DNA from 3 places in the Pseudomonas sp. S3_E10 genome. Region 2 is predicted to be linked to each of the others. Evidence: riboswitches for the same ligand, from Rfam matches in the RefSeq annotation. Region 2 holds a riboswitch; each other region holds the start of a gene.
What was found. Region 2 has a riboswitch for cobalamin ahead of cobO (cob(I)yrinic acid a,c-diamide adenosyltransferase). Riboswitches for the same ligand answer to the same signal wherever they lie in the genome.
Positions count from the first base shown of each region.

Region 1 (7,452 bases), 930 kb from region 2:
CGCCCATCCAGCTCCGGCAAAGCGATGTGCATGGCCAAATCGCGCGGGCCCAGGCCCTGTTCGCTGGCCTGCCAGCCGGGCCTGTTGTCTTGGGCGCAAATGGCCTGGATCACCGGGATATTGCGGCGAAACGGGCGCAGGTGCGGAGCTTCGGGGCTTGATTGAGCAAAGCCGGTGGTATTGAGAATCAGCGCCGCGCCGACCTCGTCCAGCAGGTCCTCGACCACCGTCAGGCAACCGGGCTCTTTCAGGCTGGCCACCGCCATCGGCAACGGGTTCAGGCCCGCCACCTGCAAGCGTTGGCAGAACACGTCGATAAAACCGGTATTCGCCGCCTGCAAATGCGAACGGTAGAACAACACCGCGACCACGGGCCGTTCGGCATGCCAATCGGCCTGCCAGTCATTGAGCCGGGCGTTGGCTTTACGCGGGTGATAGATCGCGGTGCGCGCCAGGGGTTGCGGCTCGGCCCACGGGTAATCACGGCCCAGATAACCGCTGGCCAGGCAGCGATAGAAATCCAGCGCATTGCCCAAGCCGCCCTGACGCAGAAATTGCCACAGGCGCTCGCGTTGCTCGGCGTTGACCGTGCTGAGACCACTGAGTTCGGGGTCGGGACGATCATCGCCCGGCACCAGGATCAGCGTGACGCCGCGCTCGGCCAACGCCACCAGACGTTCGATGCCGTAACGCCAATAAGCGATGCCGCCATGCAACGAAATCAGGATGACCTTGGCGTGGCGCAGCACTTCGTCAACGTAGAGGTCGACCGAGGCGTGGTTCTGCACCTGCATCGGGTTGGCCAGGCGCAGGCTGGGGTAATCCTCGGGCAGTTGCTGCGCCGCTTCGGCCAGCAGCGCCAGGCTCGAATCGCCGCTACACAGGATCACCAGTTCGGCGGGGGTTTGACCAAGGTCGGCAATATTGTCGTCCGCGACGAAACCACCGGGCTGAGTCCTGAGCAGGTGCATGGGTTAAGCGCTGAGCGCGGCGCGCAATTGCGCTTCAAGGGCGGCGGCATCCAGCTCCTGGCCGATCAGCACCAGGCGCGTAATGCGCGCTTCGTCTGCGCCCCAGGCGCGGTCGAAATGCTTGTCAAAACGCGTGCCCACGCCCTGGATCAGCAGGCGCATCGGCTTGTTGGGGATCGCGGCGAACCCTTTGATGCGCAGGATGCCGTGTTGCACCACCAGTTGGGTCAGGGCGTCGAGCAGCAGCGCTTCGTCGGCTTGCGGCAGGTCGATGGAGATCGAATCAAACGCATCGTGGTCGTGATCGTCTTCGCCTTCATGGTGGTGATCGTGATGGCTGTGGCGACCATCGATGTGCTCCTCGGAGCCGGCACCCAGGCCGATCAGCACGTCGAGCGGCAGGCGACCGCTGCTCGCTTCAATGACCTTGACGGCCGGCGGCAGCTCTTCGGCGACTTCCAGGCGCACGCGGGCCAGGTCTTCAGGGCTGATCAGGTCGCACTTGTTGAGGATGACCAAGTCGGCGCTGGCCAGTTGGTCGGCGAACAGCTCGTGCAGCGGCGACTCGTGGTCCAGGTTCGGGTCGAGTTTGCGCTGGGCGTCGACCTGGTCCGGGAACGCGGCAAAGGTGCCGGCGGCCACGGCCGGGCTGTCGACCACGGTGATCACCGCGTCAACCGTGCAGGCGCTGCGGATTTCCGGCCACTGGAACGCTTGCACCAGCGGTTTTGGCAGGGCCAGGCCCGAGGTTTCGATGAGGATATGGTCGAGGTCGCCACGACGGGCCACCAGTTCGCGCATCACCGGGAAGAACTCTTCCTGCACCGTGCAGCACAGGCAGCCGTTGGCCAATTCGTAGACACGGCCGTTGGCTTCTTCTTCGGTGCAACCGATGGAGCACTGCTTGAGGATTTCACCGTCGATACCCAGCTCGCCGAATTCGTTGACGATCACCGCGATACGACGGCCCTGGGCGTTGTCGAGCATATGGCGCAGCAAGGTGGTTTTGCCCGAGCCGAGGAAGCCGGTAACGATGGTGACGGGAAGTTTGGCCAGTGTTTTCATCGGATGCCCTTTTGGGGCGGGCATACGGGACGATTGGCCCTGCGACAGCGCGCAGCAGCGGATTTCGTCACCGGATCACCCCGCCCGGTTGAATTGGAAAATCGGTTGCGAGGCAGGTCTCCTGGCTTGGGGCTTGCGGGCCGTACGACCGGCGCCGGCTGCGCCTTCCCGCCTGATCGGCAGTGGCATGGCAGTCGGTAAACCCTTCACAGTTGCGGGGGCAGCCGCGGCTTGAACCGCGTTCCCTTCTTAGCTTCGGCCTGGGCCGAAGAACCTCGAAGGGTGCAAGGCTACAGGGGCTCGGTCAATTTGACTACCGCCGCTCTGCATGCTTTCCTACAAGCCTTGTTTCGGGTGCCCTTCACAGGGTGAAACGGGAAACCGGTACTTCATATCCGTATGGCAAGTCCGGTGCTGCCCCCGCAACGGTAAGCGAGCGAAGCGTCAGATCCACTGTGCCTGTACGGCATGGGAAGGCGATGCTTTATAGACCCAGTGTCCCTCGCAAGCCCGGAGACCGGCCCGAAAACTTCAGATAACAAACCCGCGGTGGGCGGGCGCTGTTCAGAACCCTGTGGGCCTGGCTCGCGGGGTTTTCATGCGCTCGTTTCACCCTGACACCTGAAAGGGACGCGCCATGTCGATCATCAGCAGCACCTCGCACACCGCCAGCAGCACCTCCACCCTGAGCCAACGCCTGAGCGCCGCTATCGGCGCGTCGATCCTCGGTGCGTGCCTGGTGTATTTCGCCGGTTTCTCGCACATTGAGGCGGTGCACAACGCTGCCCACGATACCCGCCACAGCGCCGCGTTCCCGTGCCATTGAGACCTGCCGACATGATCAAGCGTATTGCGCAAACCGCAGGGTTCAGCGGCCTGTTGGCCGCCCTGCTGCTGACCCTGCTGCAAAGCTTCTGGGTTGCCCCGCTGATTCTGCAGGCGGAAACCTTTGAAAAAGCCCCGGCCGCCACAGAGGTTGTGCATGAGCACGCCGCCGGCGCTGCCGCGCACACCCATGACGCCGAAGCCTGGGAGCCGGAAGACGGCTGGCAGCGCGTGCTCTCGACCACGGGCGCCAACCTGGTGGTAGCCGTCGGTTTTGCGCTGATGCTGGCTGGCCTTTACACCTTGCGCACGCCGACTCGCACCGCCCAAGGCCTGCTGTGGGGCTTGGCGGGTTACGCGACCTTTGTGCTGGCGCCAACCCTCGGCCTGCCACCGGAGTTGCCGGGCACTGCCGCCGCTGACTTGGCGCTACGCCAGGCATGGTGGATCGGCACCGCCGCCTCCACCGCCGCCGGTATTGCGCTGATCGTTTTCGGCCGCAATGGGCTGCTCAAAGTGCTGGGCGCAGCCATCCTCGCGGTGCCGCACATACTCGGCGCGCCGCAGCCGCTAGTGCATTCAATGCTCGCGCCGCAAGCCCTGGAGGCGCAGTTCAAGATCGCCTCGCAGCTGACCAATATGGCGTTCTGGCTGGCCCTGGGCCTGATCAGCGCCTGGCTGTTCCGTCGCAACCGCGATGATCGCTACTCGGCATGACCTACGTGGTCGGCCTGGGCTGCCAGCGCGGTTGTGATGCAGCCACCCTGTTGGGCCTGTTTGATGCGGCCCTCGCCGAGGGCGGCGTCGAGCGTCACCGTGTCATGGCACTGGCCAGCATCGACCGTAAACAAAACGAGCCGGGGCTACTCGCCCTGGCCCGATGGCTCGACCTGCCCTTGCGGTGCTTCAGCGCCGGGCAACTGGCCGTTTATGAAGCGCGGCTGAGCCATAAATCCGCAGTTGCCTTCGCCCATACCGGCTGTTACGGCATCGCCGAAAGCGCCGCCCTGGCCCTGGCCGAACAGCTCTGCGGCGGCCCTGCCCGCTTGTTGATCACCCGCCGGAAAACCGCCCAGGCCACCTTTGCGTTGGCCTGCGCCGGCTAAAATCCCGATAATCGCGCTTTCCGATCATGAGCATCCTTCATGCTCGCCCGTTTTTCGACAGGAACTCTCCATGACCGTCTACTTCATCGGCGCCGGCCCCGGCGACCCGGAATTGATTACCATCAAGGGCCAACGGTTGATCCGCAGTTGCCCGGTGATCATTTACGCCGGCTCCCTGGTGCCCGCAGCGGTATTGGACGGCCATCAGGCGGAACAGGTGGTCAACAGCGCCGAATTGCACCTGGAGCAAATCATCGACCTGATCAAGGCCGCCCATGCCAAAGGCCAGGACGTGGCACGTGTGCATTCCGGCGACCCGAGCCTGTACGGCGCGATTGGCGAGCAAATCCGCCAGTTGCGCGAATGGGACATTCCCTTCCAGATCATCCCCGGCGTCACCGCAGTGGCGGCCTGCGCTGCGTTGCTGGAGGCCGAATTGACCCTGCCGGACATCGCCCAAAGCGTGATCCTGACGCGCTACGCCGATAAAACCAGCATGCCGGTCGGCGAAGACTTCGACAGCCTGGCCCGCCACGGCACGACCATGGCGATTCACCTGGGGGTCAATCATCTGGAAAAGATCGTCACCGAGCTGTTGCCGCATTACGGCGCGGATTGCCCGATTGCCGTGGTGCACCGCGCGACGTGGCCGGACCAGGATTGGGCGGTCGGCACGCTCGCTGATATCGCCGGCAAAGTCGCCGCCAAGGGCTTTCGGCGCACGGCGCTGATTGTGGTGGGTCGGGTGCTGGCCAATGACAGTTTCAGCGAGTCATCGCTGTATCGGGCTGGGCATGCGCATCTTTATCGACCTTAGCTTTTTTACCAGATGCGTGTATCAGCCAGCGGTCGAGGCGACTGAGGCACCGCTATCGGAAGCAAGCCCCACACCTAATCTTCCGTCTGAGATAAACAACGTAACCCACTGAATTAAAAGTATAAAAAACGGCGCTCACGGGGCGCCGTTTTTTATTTTCGCAGTGAACGCCTTACTCAGTAGTAGGCGTTTTCTTTCTGCGTATGGTCGGTCACGTCACGTACACCCTTGAGCTCCGGAATACGCTCGAGCAAGGTGCGCTCGATGCCTTCACGCAAGGTCACGTCGGCCTGGCCGCAGCCTTGGCAGCCGCCGCCGAACTTGAGGACAGCGATGCCGTCTTCGACGACGTCGATCAAGCTGACCTGGCCGCCGTGGCTGGCAAGCCCCGGGTTGATCTCGGTCTGCAGGTAGTAGTTGATGCGCTCGTTGACCGGGCTGTCGGCGTTGACATTCGGCACCTTGGCGTTGGGCGCCTTGATGGTCAACTGGCCGCCCATACGGTCGGTGGCGTAGTCGACCACGGCGTCATCAAGGAAGGCTTCGCTGAAGCTGTCGATGTACGCGGTGAAGCTTTTCAGCCCCAGGGCGGTGTCTTCAGGCTTCTCTTCACCAGGCTTGCAGTAGGCAATGCAGGTCTCGGCGTACTGGGTGCCGGGCTGGGTGATGAAGACGCGGATACCGATTCCTGGGGTGTTCTGCTTGGACAGCAGGTCGGCCAGATAATCGTGGGCGGCGTCGGTAATGGTTATGGCAGTCATGGAAACTCCTCACAGGCTTGCCGGCAGTTTACGCCAAAATATTACGCAGGTACAAAGTCCGAGTATTTTTGTCGGAAAAGCGTCGACCTGCCTGTCAGAGGTTTTCATAACGATTCATGTCCAACACCCCCTCTTCCACAGGCGTTGTCTCGCGGATGTACTGCGACAAATCATGGAAATACTGCCAGAACAGCGGATGGCTGCGGCGCACGCCCCAACGATCAACGATGGCTTCGAACTGCTTGGCGTCCTTGGCCTGTTCCATCTGCGCAACGAATGCAGGCACTTCCCGGGCCGGGATATTGAACATGAAGTTGGGGTAGCTGCTGAGCACGCCCGGGTAAACGGTCAAGGTATCCAGGCCCGACTGATAGCGATAGGCCTCACCCAGCAGGAACGCCACGTTACTGTGGGCACGGTTGCGCAGCAGGCTGTAGACCATGCGCTGGCCGCTGGCGGTCTCGATACGCAACATCGTCGCTTCGGGCAATTGATCGATCACCTTGAGCCCCGCCGCCGGGCGCGAGGTCAGGCGACTGAGGGCCTGTTCCACATCCTGCAACGTCGCGGAGATACCGTTGCGTGAGCAATAGGCGCCCGCGCAACGGTTGATCGGGTCCGGGCTGGCATTCAAATCGCCGTAACGGGTGAGCAACTGGTTGGCAAAGTCGCGCTTGGGGTCTTTTTCATCCAGGTGCAGACCGCTCGGCTTGTCGTCGTCGATGGCTTCGTAGTCCAGCCAGAGTTTGATCTTGCCGCTGTTCTGGTACCAGTCGTCCATAAACCCGTCGCGGGTGTCGGCAGGCATCAGGCGCAGGAAGTTCTGCTCCGCGCCGTTGCGGATCAGGTCGAAGTACAGGCGGGTCTGGGCCTGGTGCGAGACGTTGCCGAACACATCGAAATTCACCGCCAACTGATAATAGGTGCGCTCCAACAGGGGGTAATCGAATAACCACATCGTCTGCGGCACTTCGCCGATCAGGCCCTTGGTCACCGACGCGCTGTCAAAGTGACGGAAGATGCTCAGCAAGGCACTGTCGTTACCCGCCCACAGGCTTGACCAACTCGGCGGTGGCAAATCGGCGTAACTGTCGCGGCGCAGCGCTTCATATTCGTTGCGCTTGTCGCGGTAGGCCAGCCACAGGCTCAGCACGCTGCCCACGTCGTCGTTTTGCCCCGGCATGGCCAACAACGGCGTCGCCTGGCCGCGATACCGCGCATCGGTGATATACAAATCATGGTCAGGGTCTTGGAACAGCGCCCAGAAATTGTCGCGGATCACGTCCGTGGCGATCTGCCCCCGGCACACCGGCCCGCGAATGAAGGTGCGCACGAAATATTCGGCGTTATCCAGCATGAACTGGTAACGGGCCTTGGCCGGGATAGCTTCGAACGTGTCGAACGGGTTGGCCCGACGCCCCGGCCCATAGCCCGGCAAGGCGCTGACCTGCCAGTTGCCGGCGTAGAACAGCGCCTTGATGCGCGCCATCTTCTGCGCACTGAACGGGTAAGTGATGTGGGTTTTATGCACGATCACGCCCTGCACCGGCCACAGGCGGTAATACACGCGGGTGCCGGGGTCGTCATTCGGACGGCGGGTATTGATCAAGTCGATCGGCTGCCCGCTTGGCGTACGCGAGCGCACCCACTGGAAGAAATGCCCCGGCTCGCCGCCCTCAAAGTAGAGATGGGCGAGAAACAAATGCTCGTACAGCCAGCGCGCCACCAGGCTTTCACGGGCGCCTGGCTGGTTGAACAGGTTTTCCCACTGCTGCACTTGCAAGGCTTCGCTGGCACTCGGCGCCAGGCCCTGTTCATCGATGGGCGCGCCGGAGGCCAGCCAGCGTTGCAGGGTTTGATATTGCTGGTCAGTCAGGCCGGTGACCGCCAACGGCATGCCTTCTTTG
Region 1 covers NZ_CP162743.1:5,363,501-5,370,952, reverse strand. The annotation lists gene cobN (cobaltochelatase subunit CobN) at 1-971, opposite strand, end outside; gene cobW (cobalamin biosynthesis protein CobW) at 975-2,036, opposite strand; cobalamin riboswitch at 2,131-2,329, opposite strand; cobalamin riboswitch at 2,372-2,576, shown strand; gene AB4N98_RS24715 (CbtB domain-containing protein) at 2,674-2,862, shown strand; gene AB4N98_RS24710 (CbtA family protein) at 2,874-3,578, shown strand; gene AB4N98_RS24705 (cobalamin biosynthesis protein) at 3,575-3,967, shown strand; gene cobM (precorrin-4 C(11)-methyltransferase) at 4,038-4,784, shown strand; gene nfuA (Fe-S biogenesis protein NfuA) at 4,961-5,545, opposite strand; gene AB4N98_RS24690 (fatty acid cis/trans isomerase) at 5,640-7,452, opposite strand, start outside.
Region 1: it holds a riboswitch for cobalamin, as region 2 does, so the genes downstream of both, cobW (cobalamin biosynthesis protein CobW) here and cobO (cob(I)yrinic acid a,c-diamide adenosyltransferase) in region 2, are expected to answer to the same signal.

Region 2 (7,452 bases):
GGCTTCACGGGTATAAACTTTGCAAACTTTACACAGAGGCCACTAACGGTTCGATGGGAGCCGTTCAGTCAGCATGAAACCGATTCAGCTGCCCTTAGGTGTGCGTCTGCGTGATGACGCCACCTTTATCAATTACTACCCAGGCGCCAATGCCGCTGCACTCGGCTATGTCGAGCGGCTCTGCGAAGCCGACGCCGGGTGGACTGAAAGCCTGATCTATCTGTGGGGCAAGCATGGCGTGGGGCGTACCCACCTGTTGCAGGCCGCCTGCCTGCGCTTCGAGCAAATGGGTGAGCCGGCGGTATACCTGCCGTTGGCTGAGCTGATGGATCGCGGCATCGGCATCTTCGACAACCTTGAACAGTACGAACTGGTGTGCCTGGATGACCTGCAGGTGATCGCCGGCAAGGCGGATTGGGAAGAGGCGCTGTTCCATTTATTCAATCGCTTGCGTGACAGCGGCCGGCGCTTGCTGATTGCCGCCGCCACGTCGCCTCGGGAATTGCCGGTCAAGTTGGCCGACCTCAAGTCACGCCTGACCCTGGCGCTGATCTTCCAGATGCGCCCCCTGTCCGACGAAGACAAGCTGCGCGCCCTGCAATTGCGTGCATCCCGTCGTGGCCTGCACCTCACCGACGAAGTGGGGCACTTTATCCTCACCCGCGGTACCCGCAGCATGAGCGCCTTGTTCGATTTGCTTGAGCAGCTCGATCAGGCCTCTTTGCAGGCGCAACGAAAATTGACGATCCCTTTTCTCAAAGAGACGTTGGGTTGGTAACACGTTGATTTGTCACGATTCGGCACTTTTCAGGCGCCAGAAAACCTACGTCTGAGCCCGGCGGGCTACGCATTTACGTCATTAATTGGAATCAGGGCTTAGATGTCACGGTCCAATCGCGAAGTCACATAGCGCACGATTGAATTTGCAAATCGATGTGATAGAGGGCATAGTCTCGGCTTCTTTACACATCAGCCACGGTCGTGCCCATGCTAAATCGCTTCGCACCCCTCGTGCCTCTCGCACTCGTTACCCTGTTGTTTGGTTGCGCCTCCCACCCTCAACAAGTGGCAGAGCAGCAGAAGCCTCAACAACAGTCCCAGGCAAAATTCGTCGCTGCGCAGTCTGCTTCCGTTTATGAAGAAGAGCTGGCAACCGAGAAAGAACTGGCCGATTTCTCCGGCAACAAGCCTTACCAGCTTCCAGTTCTGGCCGACAGCATCCTAGAACGCGGCATGTCCCTGATCGGTACCCGTTACCGTTTCGGCGGTACCTCCGAAGCCGGTTTCGATTGCAGCGGTTTTATCGGCTATCTGTTTCGCGAAGAAGCCGGCATGAACCTGCCACGCTCCACGCGCGAAATGATCAACGTGAAAGCACCGTTGGTCGCACGCAACAACCTCAAGCCCGGTGATCTGCTTTTCTTCAGTACGGCAGGCCGTGGTCGTGTCAGTCACGCCGGTATCTACTTGGGTGACAACCAGTTTATCCACTCCAGCAGCCGTCGCAGTGGCGGTGTGCGAGTCGACAGCCTGGGTGACAGCTACTGGAGCAAAACCTTCATCGAAGCCAAGCGCGCACTCGCCATGGCCCCGACTACGGTTACCGCCAGTAAGTAAACTTAAAGTGATACTTGAAGTTTGACGCGTAAGCGCTAGAATCCCTGGATATTGTTGTAACCCGTTCGCGCGAGCTTTGCTTGCGCGTTCTGGTTTTCAGCGTTCGGCAGCGAAAGCCGCATCCAGACCAGGATTGTTCTGCACATGTCGACCTCGGCCCGCCTGATTCTAATTGTTTGCGCCGCGCTTCTCAGCGCCTGCGCCAGCCGCACACCGCCGCCCGCGCCCATCGCGGTCAAGCCCAAGCCGGTGTTCAATTATTCCACCCAGAACTTTTCGCCTGCTGCCGAAGACGTGCTCTTTCGTGCGCTGGGCCTGGTCGGCACGCCTTATCGCTGGGGCGGTAACACGCCGGACTCCGGTTTTGATTGCAGCGGCCTGATCGGCTTCGTCTACCGCGACGCCGCCGGCATTTCCCTGCCACGCACCACGCGCGAGCTGATCGTGATGCGCGCCCAGGATGTGAGCGAGCAGAACCTGCAAACCGGCGACCTATTGTTCTTCGCCACCGGTGGTGGCTCGCAGGTCAGCCATGCTGGGATCTACGTGGGTGAAGGTCGCTTTGTCCATGCGCCGCAAACCGGTGGCACGGTGAAACTGGACACCCTGTCCAAAGCGTATTGGCAGAATGCTTACCTGAGTGCCAAGCGCGTATTGCCGGGCAATCTGGCGCGTAATCCTTAGAATCAATGCCACGTTGCACGCTTAAAGCTGCAAGACGGCGCAATGCCTGCTTGTAGCTTTAGGCTTGACGCTTGCAGCTAGCCCTCCAACCCACTAACCTTCGCCGCTTGTTCCAGGTGCTCTGTGACCCGTGGGTCGACAGAGTGAAACAGGGAAACCGGTGAGTGAGCGCGCTTATACACAGCGCCGCCGCAATTCCGGCGCTGCCCCCGCAACGGTAAATGAGTCAAGACCCTGCATTGAGCCACTGTATCGCTCGCGATATGGGAAGGCGCAGCGTCGGCCTGTTCGCTTCAGAACGCCACTCATGAGCCCGGAGACCGGCCAGGATCATCCAACAGCATCACGGTGGGCGATGCTTGGCTGTCTGTTTTTTCTTTTCCCTGCCCGCCGTTTTTGTTCAGCCCCAACGGAGAGCTGCCATGACCGATACCCCCGACCGCGATGAACGCCACCTGGCACGCATGCTGCGCAAAAAAGCCGTGATCGACGAGCGCATCGCCAATTCACCCAATGAATGCGGCTTGCTATTGGTGCTCACCGGTAATGGCAAAGGCAAGAGCAGCTCGGCATTCGGCATGCTCGCCCGCGCCATGGGCCATGGCATGCAGTGCGGCGTGGTGCAGTTCATCAAGGGGCGTAACAGTACCGGCGAAGAATTGTTTTTCCGCCGTTTCCCCGAGCAAGTGCGCTTTCACGTGATGGGCGAAGGCTTCACTTGGGAAACCCAGGACCGGCAGCGCGATATTGCCGCCGCCGAAGCCGCCTGGGCCGTGTCGCGCCAATTACTGCAAGACCCGTCCATTGGCCTGGTGGTGCTGGATGAGCTCAATATTGCCCTCAAGCATGGCTACCTCGACCTCGATCATGTTCTGAGCGACCTGCAAGCCCGCCCACCGATGCAACACGTGGTCGTCACCGGCCGTGGCGCCAAGCCCGAGTTGATCGAAATGGGCGACACCGTCACTGAAATGGGCATGCTCAAGCATGCGTTCCAGGCCGGTATCAAGGCACAGAAGGGCGTCGAACTGTGAACCCGCCCCGTCATTGCCCGGCTGTATTGATCGCCGCTCCGGCGTCCGGCCAGGGCAAAACCACCGTCACCGCCGCGCTCGCCCGTTTGCATCGTAACCTGGGGCGCAACGTGCGCGTGTTCAAATGCGGCCCGGACTTTCTGGACCCGATGATCCATGAGCGCGCCAGCGGTGCGCCGGTTTATCAATTGGACATGTGGATGGTGGGCGAGCAGGAAAGTCGCCGCTTGTTGTGGGAAGCGGCGGGGGAGGCGGACCTGATCCTGATCGAGGGCGTGATGGGCCTGTTCGACGGCACGCCGTCCAGCGCCGACCTGGCGCGGCACTTCGGCGTGCCGGTGTTGGGCGTGATCGACGGCACCGCCATGGCCCAGACCTTTGGCGCGCTGGCATTGGGCCTGGCGCGCTATCAGCCGGACCTGCCGTTTGCCGGGGTACTGGCCAACCGCGTCGGCACGCTGCGCCATGCGCAGTTGCTCGAAGGCAGCCTCACCGAAGGCCTGCGCTGGTACGGCGCGTTGTCACGTGAGACCGGTATCGAGCTGCCCAGTCGTCACCTGGGGCTGGTGCAGGCCAGCGAATTGAATGATCTCGATATGCGCCTGGACGCCGCCGCCCAAGCCCTGGGCGGTAGTTGCGAAGTCGCGCTGCCGCCGCCGGTGGCCTTCGCCGCACCGCAGGTGATCGAGGCGGAGCCATTGCTCAAGGGCGTGCGCATCGCCGTCGCCCGTGACGAAGCCTTCGCGTTCACCTACGGCGCCAGCCTCGACCTGCTGCGAGCGATGGGGGCTCAGTTGAGCTTCTTTTCGCCGATCCATGATCACGCACTGCCCGACGCCGACAGCCTCTATCTGCCCGGTGGTTACCCGGAACTGCACCACCAGGCGCTGTCGGAAAATACCCCGATGCTCGCTGCCATCCGCGCCCACCACGCCGCCGGCAAGCCGTTGCTCGCCGAATGCGGCGGCATGCTCTACCTGCTGGACTCGCTCACCGACGTCGACGGCAACCGTGCCGAACTGCTCGGCCTTTTACCGGGCGATGCGGTGATGCAAAAGAAACTCGCGGCCCTGGCCCTGCAAAGCGTCGAATTGCCGGAAGGCGTGTTGCGCGGGCACACGTATCACCATTCCCTGACCAGCACCGAGTGCCAGCCGATTGCCCGTGGCCTGAGCCCTAACGGTGGGCGCGGTGCCGAGGCGGTTTACCGACAGGGGCGGATGACAGCCTCTTATGTGCACTTTTATTTCCCATCGAACCCATCAGCGGTCGCCGCCTTGTTTGCACCCAATGTGGGAGGGGGCTTGCCCTCGATAGGGCCATGACCGACAACGCATTTGCCCCGGCCGACCGCGACGCCGTCTACCGCGCCATCGCCGAGCGCCGCGACATGCGCCACTTCAGCGGCGGTACGGTGGCTCCCGAATTGCTTCATCGCCTGCTCCAGGCCGCGCATCAGGCACCCAGTGTGGGTTTGATGCAGCCGTGGCGTTTTATCCGCATCAGCGACCGCCACCTGCGTGGGCAAATCCAGCAAGTGGTCGAAGAAGAGCGCGTGCGCACCGCCCAAGCCCTGGGCGAACGTTCCGATGAATTCATGAAGCTCAAGGTCGAAGGCATTCACGACTGCGCTGAAGTACTGGTGGCGGCGTTGATGGATGATCGCGAGCGGCACATTTTCGGCCGCCGTACCTTGCCGGAAATGGACATGGCTTCGCTGTCCTGTGCGATCCAGAATCTATGGCTGGCTGCCCGTGTCGAAGGGCTGGGCATGGGCTGGGTATCGTTGTTCGACCCCCAGGCCCTGGCCGATCTGCTGGGCCTGCCGCCCGGCGCCAAACCCCTGGCCGTGCTGTGCCTGGGGCCGGTGGCCGAATTCTATCCGGCACCGATGTTGCAGCTCGAAGGCTGGGCCGAACCGCGGCCGCTGAAAGACATGTTGTATGAGAATACGTGGGGAGCGAGTCAATGAGTGTGGCCTTGCTGTGTGTCGCCGGGGTGGCGTTGGATGCGCTGCTGGGTGAACCCAGGCGTCGGCATCCGCTGGTGGCGTTCGGCAATTTTGCCGGGCGCATCGAGCAACGCTTCAATAGCGGTGGCCGTGGCTGGCGCAGCCATGGCGTGACGGCATGGTTTATCGCCGTGGTGCCGTTGACGCTGCTGGCCACCGCGCTGTCGTGGGCGCCCTATATCGGGTGGGCGCTGGAGATTCTGGCGCTGTACTGTGCCCTCGGCATGCGCAGCCTGGGTGAACATGTACTGCCTGTCGCCCAGGCGTTGCGCAGCGATGACCTGGATGAAGCGCGCACGCGGGTGAGTTACCTGGTGAGCCGCCAGACCAGCGAGCTGGACAGCACCGAAGTAGCCCGTGCCGCCACCGAATCGGTGCTCGAAAACGGCAGTGATGCGGTGTTTGCCGCGTTGTTCTGGTTCGTGGTCGCTGGCGTACCGGGGGTGGTGCTCTACCGTTTGAGCAATACCCTCGACGCCATGTGGGGCTATCGCAATGAGCGCTTTGAACGCTTTGGCTGGGCGGCGGCGAAAATCGACGACGTACTGAACTACATTCCTGCGCGCCTGGTGGCCTTGACCTACGCGGTGCTGGGCAAAACCGCCCTGGCGCTCAAATGCTGGCGTACCCAGGGGCCGACATGGGACAGCCCCAACGCGGGGCCGGTGATGGCGTCCGGGGCCGGCGCACTGGGCGTCGAATTGGGCGGTGCGGCGATTTATCACGGCGAGCTGCACCAGCGCCCGCCATTGGGCGAAGGCCCGGCGGCGGATGCCGATTCAATCGAACGAGGCTGGCAACTGGTGCAGCGCGGCGTTTGGCTGTGGCTGCTGATCCTATGCGCGGGGGCGCAATTCTATGCTTGAACACGGTGGTCGGCTGCGCAAAGCGTCGGTTCAATACGGGATTGCCGAGGCCAACTGGCTGGATCTCTCCAGCGGCCTTGCGCCCTGGCCCTGGCCGATCCCCGAGATACCGCTACGCGCTTGGGCGCGCCTGCCGGAAACCGACGACGGCCTGGAGCAGGCCGCCGGCGAGTATTACGGCGCGGCGCACGTGTTGCCGGTGCCCGGTTCCCAGGCGGCGATCCAGTTGCTGCCACGCCTGCGCCGTGCGGGCAAGGTCGGCGTGTTATCGCCGTGCTACGCCGAACACGCCGAAGCTTGGCGCCGCGCGGGTTACGTGGTGCGTGAGGTGCAGGAGCAGGAAGTCGACTTTTTCCTCGATGGCCTCGATGTGCTGGTGGTGGTCAACCCCAACAACCCCACCGGTCTGAGCCTCAGCCCGCAGCGCCTGCTGGATTGGCACACGCGGCTGGCCCAGCGCGGCGGCTGGCTGGTGGTGGACGAAGCGTTTATGGACGTGACCCCGCAATTGAGCCTGGCGAGCCAGGCCCATCAGGTTGGCCTGATTGTACTGCGCTCGTTCGGCAAGTTTTTCGGCCTGGCGGGTGTACGGCTGGGCTTTGTGCTGGCCGAGCGCCGGCTGCTCAAGTTGCTCGCCGAGCAGGTCGGGCCGTGGGCGGTCAGTGGGCCGACGCGGGTGCTTGGCCAAGCGTGCCTGCGCGACACCGCCGGCCACGCGCACCAGCGCGCCCGGTGCCTGGAGGCCGGCCGGCGCTTGTTCGAGTTGCTGCAACGCCATGGCTTTGAACCGCAGGGCGGCTGCGCCTTGTTCCAATGGTTGATCACTCCGCATGCCGAACGCATGCACGAATTCATGGCCCAGCGCGGCATTCTGCTGCGCCTGTTTGTGCACGACAGCAGCCTGCGCTTCGGCCTGCCCGACACCGAGGTCGATTGGCTGCGCCTCGACGCGGCGCTGGCTGCCTATAAGGACGCTGCATGAGTACGCTGATGGTGCAAGGCACCACCTCCGATGCGGGTAAAAGCACCCTGGTGACTGCGCTGTGCCGTTGGCTGGTGCGCCAAGGCATTGCAGTGGCACCGTTCAAACCGCAGAACATGGCGCTCAACAGTGCGGTGACCGCCGAAGGCGGCGAAATAGGCCGCGCCCAGGCGGTGCAGGCCCAGGCGGCCAACCTGGCGCCGCATACCGATATGAACCCGGTGCTGCTCAAACCCAACAGCGACACCGGCTCCCAAG
Region 2 covers NZ_CP162743.1:4,432,787-4,440,238, forward strand. The annotation lists gene hda (DnaA regulatory inactivator Hda) at 74-778, shown strand; gene AB4N98_RS20355 (C40 family peptidase) at 988-1,617, shown strand; gene AB4N98_RS20360 (C40 family peptidase) at 1,762-2,301, shown strand; cobalamin riboswitch at 2,399-2,644, shown strand; gene cobO (cob(I)yrinic acid a,c-diamide adenosyltransferase) at 2,724-3,335, shown strand; gene AB4N98_RS20370 (cobyrinate a,c-diamide synthase) at 3,332-4,660, shown strand; gene bluB (5,6-dimethylbenzimidazole synthase) at 4,657-5,307, shown strand; gene cbiB (adenosylcobinamide-phosphate synthase CbiB) at 5,304-6,212, shown strand; gene cobD (threonine-phosphate decarboxylase CobD) at 6,205-7,194, shown strand; gene AB4N98_RS20390 (cobyric acid synthase) at 7,191-7,452, shown strand, end outside.

Region 3 (7,452 bases), 300 kb from region 2:
AAAGCCTGGTGCTGCAAGTGGCCCTGGGGGTGTTTCTCGGCGGATTGGCCTTATGGCTGGTGCAACTGGGCGCGACGGCAATCATGGCGAAGCTGGCCATGGGCTCCTTCCAGTTCGGCGGCTGATACACAACGAGATGTGGGAGATGGCTTGCCTACTCCCGCCTTCGATTCACGCCGCTACCAGCCCGCGCTCCTCCAATAACTTCACAAAGCTGTTCAAACTCTGCGACACCGTGCCGCGCCGCCAGATCAACCAGGTATTCAACAGGCGAAAGCTGTCGGCCAACGGCCATACACTCACCGCAGCCGACCCCGGCATGCTTTCCAACATACTGCGCGGCATCAGTGCCAAGCCGGCACCGGCGCTGACGCACGCGAGCATGCCGTGGTACGACTCGATCTCGAAGATCTTGCCCGGCACCGCGCCGTCCTGCGCAAACCAGCGCTCGAAGTGGTGTCGGTAAGAGCAGTTGGAACGGAACGTGTAAATGTTCTCGCCGTTGACCTCCCTGCCCCGCGTGATCGGCGCATGATGCAGCGGCGCAATCACCACCATCTCTTCCTCGAACACCGCCACGCCCTCCAGCGTCGAGTGCAACACCGGGCCGTCGACAAACGCCGCCGTCAACCGCCCCGACAACACGCCTTCGATCATCGTGCCCGAAGGCCCCGTGCTCAGGTCCAACTCGACCTTGGTGTGTTTCTGGTTATATGCCGCCAGCAACGCCGGAATACGCACCGCCGCCGTGCTCTCCAGCGAACCCAAGGCAAACGCGCCCTGGGGCTCCTCCCCCGCCACCGTGGCGCGGGCCTCTTGTACCAGGTCGAGAATACGCCGCACATAGCCGAGGAAATTCCACCCGGCCGGCGACAGGCGCAAACGGCTCTTTTCACGGATAAACAACTCCACGCCCAGGTCCTGCTCCAATTGCTTGATGCGCGTGGTGAGGTTCGACGGCACCCGATGAATCAACTGCGCGGCGGCGCTGATGCTGCCTTGCTCGGCAACCGCCTTGAAAATTTCCAGCTGCACCAGATCCAAATCATTCTCCAATCGTGAATGTATTGCTTAATATTATTCAGTTTCCAGAAAACATCCAGCCCCGTACGCTCACCACCATCCCAACGTACCTACAGGACGGTGCCATGAACGCGATTTCCTCCCAGACCCACGCCCTGTCGATCAACCCCGCCAACGGCGAAACGGTCGGCAGCTACCCGTACGAGACCGCCTCTCAATTGGACACAGCGCTCAACCGCGCCACGGGTGTCTTCCGCACCTGGCGCCGTACACCGGTGAGCCAACGCGCCGAACTGCTGCTGGGCCTGGCGACCGCGCTGCGCGGTCAAGCCGAAACCATGGCACAGATGATCACCCTGGAAATGGGCAAGCCCATTGCCCAGGCCCGTGCCGAAATCGAAAAATGCGCGCAACTGAGTGAATGGTACGCCGCCCAAGGCCCGGCCATGCTTGAGCCGGAGCCGACCCTGGTGGACAACGGCACTGCCCACATCGAATACCGCCCGCTGGGCCCGATCCTCGCCGTGATGCCGTGGAACTTCCCGGTATGGCAAGTACTGCGCGGCGCCGTGCCGACCCTGCTCGCCGGCAATACCTACGTGCTCAAACACGCGCCGAACGTGATGGGCAGCGCCTACCTGATCCAGCAAGCCTTCCAGAAAGCCGGTTTTATCGAAGGCCTGTTTGAAGTGATCAACGTGACCACCGAGGGTGTGTCCAGCGCCATCGCCGACCCGCGCATCGCTGCCGTCACCCTCACCGGCAGCGTGCGTGCCGGCATCGCCATCGGCTCCCAGGCGGGCGCGGCGCTGAAAAAATGCGTGCTGGAACTGGGCGGCTCCGACCCGTTCATCGTGCTCAACGATGCCGACCTCGACGCCGCCGTACAGGCCGCGCTGATTGGCCGCTTCCAAAACAGCGGCCAAGTTTGCGCCGCCGCCAAGCGCCTGATCATTGAGGCCGGTGTGGTCGAAGCCTTCACCGCCAAATTCGTCGAGGCCAGCCGCGCCATGGTGATGGGCGACCCGACCTCAGCCGACACCTACGTCGGCCCGATGGCCCGCTTCGACCTGCGGGACGAGTTGCACGGCCAGGTCCAGGCCACTCTGCAAGAAGGCGCCACATTGTTATTGGGCGGCAATAAAGTCGCAGGGGCCGGTAACTATTACGAACCGACCGTACTGGCAGACGTCACCGACCAGATGACCTCGTTCAAACAGGAGCTGTTCGGGCCGGTGGCCTCGATCATCACCGCCCGCGACGCTGACCACGCGGTGGCGCTGGCCAACGACAGCGAGTTCGGCCTCACCGCCAGCATCTTCACCACTGACGCGGCCAAGGCGCGGGATATTGCCAATCAGTTGGAAACCGGCGGGATCTTCGTCAACGCCTTCAGCGTCTCCGACCCACGCGTGGCGTTTGGTGGCGTGAAAAAGAGCGGGTTCGGCCGCGAGCTGTCGCACTTTGGTGTGCGCGAGTTCTGCAATGCACAGACGGTGTGGCGGGATCGCAAATAAAACAGGCAACACCCGTCAACTGTGGGAGCGGGCTTGCTCCCACCTTTGACCTGCGGTGCTTTTCGACCAATCGACCGTCACTTCCCCCACTGCTTTTGCAGCATGCCCTTACTTGCTTCCAGCCGTTGCTCGCGCAGTAAGCCAGTCGCATGCCCGAAGGGAAAGCAGCTGCGTCAAAGCGCCCACAGGCGGATCAAGGCAAACCCCAGGTCTACGTTGACGCAGTCACGCCCATCTACCCACTCATCCCCGCGAAGGCGTCGTCCGGTGTTGGTCTCGCGCTCACCTTTGGCAATCACCAGCACAAACAACCGGACCGGGCATTCGAATGAGCGCAACCGCTCAACATCAGCCCTCACTGACCAATTGCCCTCCAGGCACTTGGCTTGGGATATGTCGCCCAGACACTTGATTTCAGCAACCATGCTCGTTGAGCCACTGTCGTCCAGGGCATACAGGTCGGCTTTGCGCCGCTCGCCAATCGGCAAATCGGTCCAGAGGCTGATCTCATTCTTGAACCAGGCATACAAGCTGATTTCGGCCTGAATCCAGTGCTCGCGGCAACTGTTCAGTTGCAACACCTGTTCGAGTTTATCGCCCATTTCACGAAAGGCCCGCTCGAACAAAACAATCCATTGATCAGCATTCATGACTCACTCCCTGTGTATGACGTATCGAGGCTAGTGCTTGACTGGTGCATCCCAGCAATCCGGGTGGCGTGCGCAGACATCGTATTGGCGATCCATCAAGGCCATGCGGTTAATGTGGGCGTCCGTGGCCGCCCGGAACGACTGATTGCTGGTTGTGATATAGGCCGCGGTGCGGTCAGTCAGGCGTGCGTTTAACTGGCTGCGGGTGTGGGCATCCAGTGCCTGGGGCGCGGTGGCCATGGTTTGCAGTGTCACGTCGTTCAAACGACTCAACTCATCGCGGTAGGTGTTTACGTATTCGGCACGGGCCGCGTCATGCTGGTGGTTCAAGTCGTACTGCATGGCTTCCAGGTTCTGCTTGTAGAGCGCCCAATAGCCCTCGGGCAGCACGCCACCGTCTTGTTTACGCAATTTGGCAATGCGCGCGTCGTTATCCGGAGCCGGTTGGAGTACGGGCTTGCGCGCAGAAGTGACGACGGGGTCTTGATCAATGATCTGGTCGATCCAGCCCAGCCTTGAAGGGTTCGAGGGCAAAACCTGTCCTAACGGTTCAAGCGGCACTGGCGCAGCAGGTGGGGGTGACGACACTGACTGGGCGCAACCACCCAGCAGTAACAAGGTGCAAAGCCGGGTCAGGACAAGGACGTTGCGAAAAGACATAAGTTCTCCATGAACAAAGGCGAATCGAAAGGGCGCGGCAAATAATATCATTGAGCCATCACTGCGTATCACCCCATCGCCCAAGCATTCGCAGGGCGGTACAGCGCATCAATCCAGCATCCGGCTAAGCAGCCGGTGCCCATCTGCCGTCACCTCGACCATCGCCGACAACATCACGCCGTCGGCACCGTCCGTGGAGAGCAGGCTCCAAAAGTCCGGTGGCTGATACCTCACACCAACGGTGCCCGCCTTGGCGATCACATACACGTTGAGCACTTGCCCGGGTTGCATCAACGGGCTGTCACCCTCGACCTTGTAACCGAGCACTTGCGGCTTTTGTATGCGCGCCTGCCCCATGGCATAGCCCGCAAACTCACGCACCGCGACGGCATGGCCCGCGTCCAGTTCCTGTTGTATCGCCGCCCCCACATTGGCCAGCCGCTCGCCGCCCTGAACGTGGGCGACTCCGTTGGCCAGCGCACGGCGCGCAGTCATCAGCAATTGGCGTTGCGCCGGGGTGGCATTGGGTGTGGCAAACGTCCAGACCTGAGCAACATGGGCCTGCGCCGATGCCGCGATCAACTCCACTTTTACCAGCGCCGCGTCCGGGAACGGCACATCGGTGGGCGGCGCGGCGCTCACCTGGTTATTCACCGACACCGCCACCGCTGCCGGGTAGCCGCGATAACCGAACATCATCGGCAGCCAGCCGTGCTGTGCGTACTGGTCGAGTAAAAATTCCTGGACCGCAGTGCCGGTGCCGCCCTTGCGGATCAGCGGCGCGACCTTGCGCAACAGGTCACTGGCGATGGGCGCCAGTTTGGCTTCCTCGGCAAGAATGGTTGCGTCATCCAACTGGGCGATGGCGCGGGCCCTGTCGCCGATCGCGTCGGTGTAGCGGGCGAGCGCAGGGTCAGCGGCGTGTGCGCTCATGCAAAACAACAGTGGCACTATTCCCAGACGTATCAACATGGCCTTCCTTGGGTTGGTTATGGACGGACCCGAATTGTACCTCCACCCAGCGCCCAAGATGGACTACCATACCGCGCCGGTTCCCAAACGGGACTAATAGGGAATTCGAAACGCCGCACGCGGCGCCAATCGAAACTGCCCCCGCAACTGTAGATGCCGAGCCTGCTCCTTCATGCCACTGGACACCGTCCGGGAAGGCCGGAGCGAGGCGACGACGCATCAGTCAGGAGACCTGCCGGCCCAGCAACATCACTCACCGGCGGGGTGTCCGGGAAGGACATCCTCGCCTGCCCGAGCGGCAGCGTTCGAGGGCGTATTTCCGAGCCGTAACGCCCCTGCTGCACGTACGGTTCACACGGAGATTGCCCCATGCTGCCACGCGTTACCGCCCTGATCGCCGGGCTGGGCTTGTGTGCCCTGGCCCAAGCGGCGCCCACTCATTACCCGCTGGCGGTCGAAAACTGCGGCAGCACCGTGACCTTCCAGCACGCCCCCGAGCGCAGCGTGACCATCGGCCAGGCCGCCACCGAAATGCTCTACGCCCTGGGCGTGGGTGACAAAGTGGTCGGCACCTCGCTGTGGTTCAACAGCGTGTTGGCGCCGTTCAAGGCGCAGAACGACGGCATCGACCGCCTGGCCAACAACGAGCCGAGCTTTGAAGCGGTGATCGCCAAGCGCCCGCAACTGGTGGCGGCCGAGCTGGAATGGGTGGTCGGCGCGCAAGGGGTGGTGGGCACGCGCGAGCAGTTCCATGAATTGCAAATCCCCACCTACCTGCTGCCCTCCGACTGTGAAGGCAAAGACAACCTGGTCGGCGCCGACGGCACGCGGCTGGAGCCGTTCCGCATCGAGACGATCTACAAAAGCATCCACCAACTGGCGCAGATCTTCGACGTGCAGGATCGCGGCCAACAACTGAACGACGAACTCAAAGCGCGCCTGGCCAAATCCGTCGCCACCGCGCAAGGCAAGGGCTTGAAACACGCCAGCGCACTGGTCTGGTTCTCCAGCGCCGAGATGGCCAGCGACCCTTATGTGGCCGGGCACAAGGGCGTTCCCGAATTCATGTTGGAAACCCTCGGTTTGCACAACGTGGTGCAGTCCGATGAAGAGTGGCCCGCCGTCGGCTGGGAGACCCTCGCCAAAGCCAACCCGACCTTCCTGGTGATCGCCCGCATGGACCGCCGCCGCTACCCCGCCGACGACCATGAAAAGAAACTCGCCTTCCTGCGCAGCGACCCGGTCACGCGCAACATGGACGCGGTAAAAAACAACCGCATCATCATCCTCGATGCCCTGGCGCTGCAGGCAAGCCTGCGCACCTTTGATGGCCTTGAACAACTGGCCGCGGCCATCGACGGCTACAACCTGCCCAAATGATCCGTACCCTACTCGCCCTCGCGCTGCTGCTGGCCGCCGTCCTCGCCGGCGTGGCCATCGGCGAAACCGCCATCGAACCGCAGGTGGTGTTGCAGGTGCTCGCCAATAAACTGTGGAACGCCGGCTACCTGCTGGACCCCATCGACGAAGGCGTGGTGTGGAACTACCGCCTCACGCGCACCCTGGTCGCCGCCGCCTGCGGCGCCGGGCTGGCCACCTGCGGGGTGATTCTGCAATCGTTGTTGCGTAACCCGTTGGCCGACCCGTACTTGTTGGGCATCAGCGCCGGCGCCTCGACCGGCGCGGTGCTGGTGGCGTTGATGGGCGTGGGCGGCGGCTTGGTTTCGCTGTCGGCCGGCGCGTTTGTCGGGGCCATGGCGGCATTCGCCCTGGTGATTTTATTGGCGCGGGCCAGTGGCTCCATGAGCGGCACCGGGCAGATCATCCTCGCGGGCATCGCCGGCTCGCAGCTGTTCAATGCGCTCACCGCATTCCTGATCACCAAGTCCGCCAGCTCGGAACAGGCGCGCGGCATCCTGTTCTGGCTGCTCGGCAACCTCAGCGGCGTGCGCTGGCCGTCGGTGTGGCTGGCGGTGCCGGTCGCCGTGGCGGGCTTGGCCGTGTGCCTGTGGCACCGGCGTGCGCTGGATGCGTTTACCTTCGGCAGCGACTCGGCGGCGTCCCTCGGCATTGCGGTGCGCCGCGTACAGTTTGTGCTGGTGGGCTGCGCCGCGCTGGTCACGGCGGTGATGGTGTCGATTGTCGGCTCCATTGGCTTTGTCGGCCTGGTGATCCCCCACGCCGTGCGCTTGTTGCTCGGCACCGGGCACTCGCGACTGCTGCCGGCCAGTGCGTTGGGCGGCGCCTTGTTCCTGATCGCGGCCGATGTGCTATCGCGCACCTTGATCAAGGGCCAGGTGATCCCGGTGGGCGTGGTCACGGCGCTGGTCGGCGCGCCGGTGTTTGCGCTGATCCTGATCGGCCGGAGGAATGCCCGATGACAGTGCTCAGTTGCACGGGCCTGGGCTTCAAGGTGCGCGAGGCCGAGTTGCTGCGCGAGATTCACCTGGAGGTAAACCTGGGTGAAACCTTGGGCATCGTCGGCCCGAACGGTTCCGGCAAATCCACCCTGCTCAAACTGCTGGCGGGCTTGCGTACGCCCGCCAGCGGCGAGGTGCGACTGGGCGGCCAACGCCTGGGCGACCTCTCGCGCCGCACCATCGCGCAACAGTTGGCGGTGGTGGAGCAGC
Region 3 covers NZ_CP162743.1:4,728,544-4,735,995, reverse strand. The annotation lists gene AB4N98_RS21705 (hypothetical protein) at 1-125, shown strand, start outside; gene ptrR (putrescine utilization regulator PtrR) at 172-1,044, opposite strand; gene AB4N98_RS21695 (aldehyde dehydrogenase family protein) at 1,149-2,540, shown strand; gene AB4N98_RS21690 (hypothetical protein) at 2,714-3,190, opposite strand; gene AB4N98_RS21685 (hypothetical protein) at 3,221-3,724, opposite strand; gene AB4N98_RS21680 (M24 family metallopeptidase) at 3,959-4,822, opposite strand; cobalamin riboswitch at 4,883-5,076, shown strand; gene AB4N98_RS21675 (ABC transporter substrate-binding protein) at 5,192-6,202, shown strand; gene AB4N98_RS21670 (FecCD family ABC transporter permease) at 6,199-7,203, shown strand; gene AB4N98_RS21665 (ABC transporter ATP-binding protein) at 7,200-7,452, shown strand, end outside.
Region 3: it holds a riboswitch for cobalamin, as region 2 does, so the genes downstream of both, AB4N98_RS21675 (ABC transporter substrate-binding protein) here and cobO (cob(I)yrinic acid a,c-diamide adenosyltransferase) in region 2, are expected to answer to the same signal.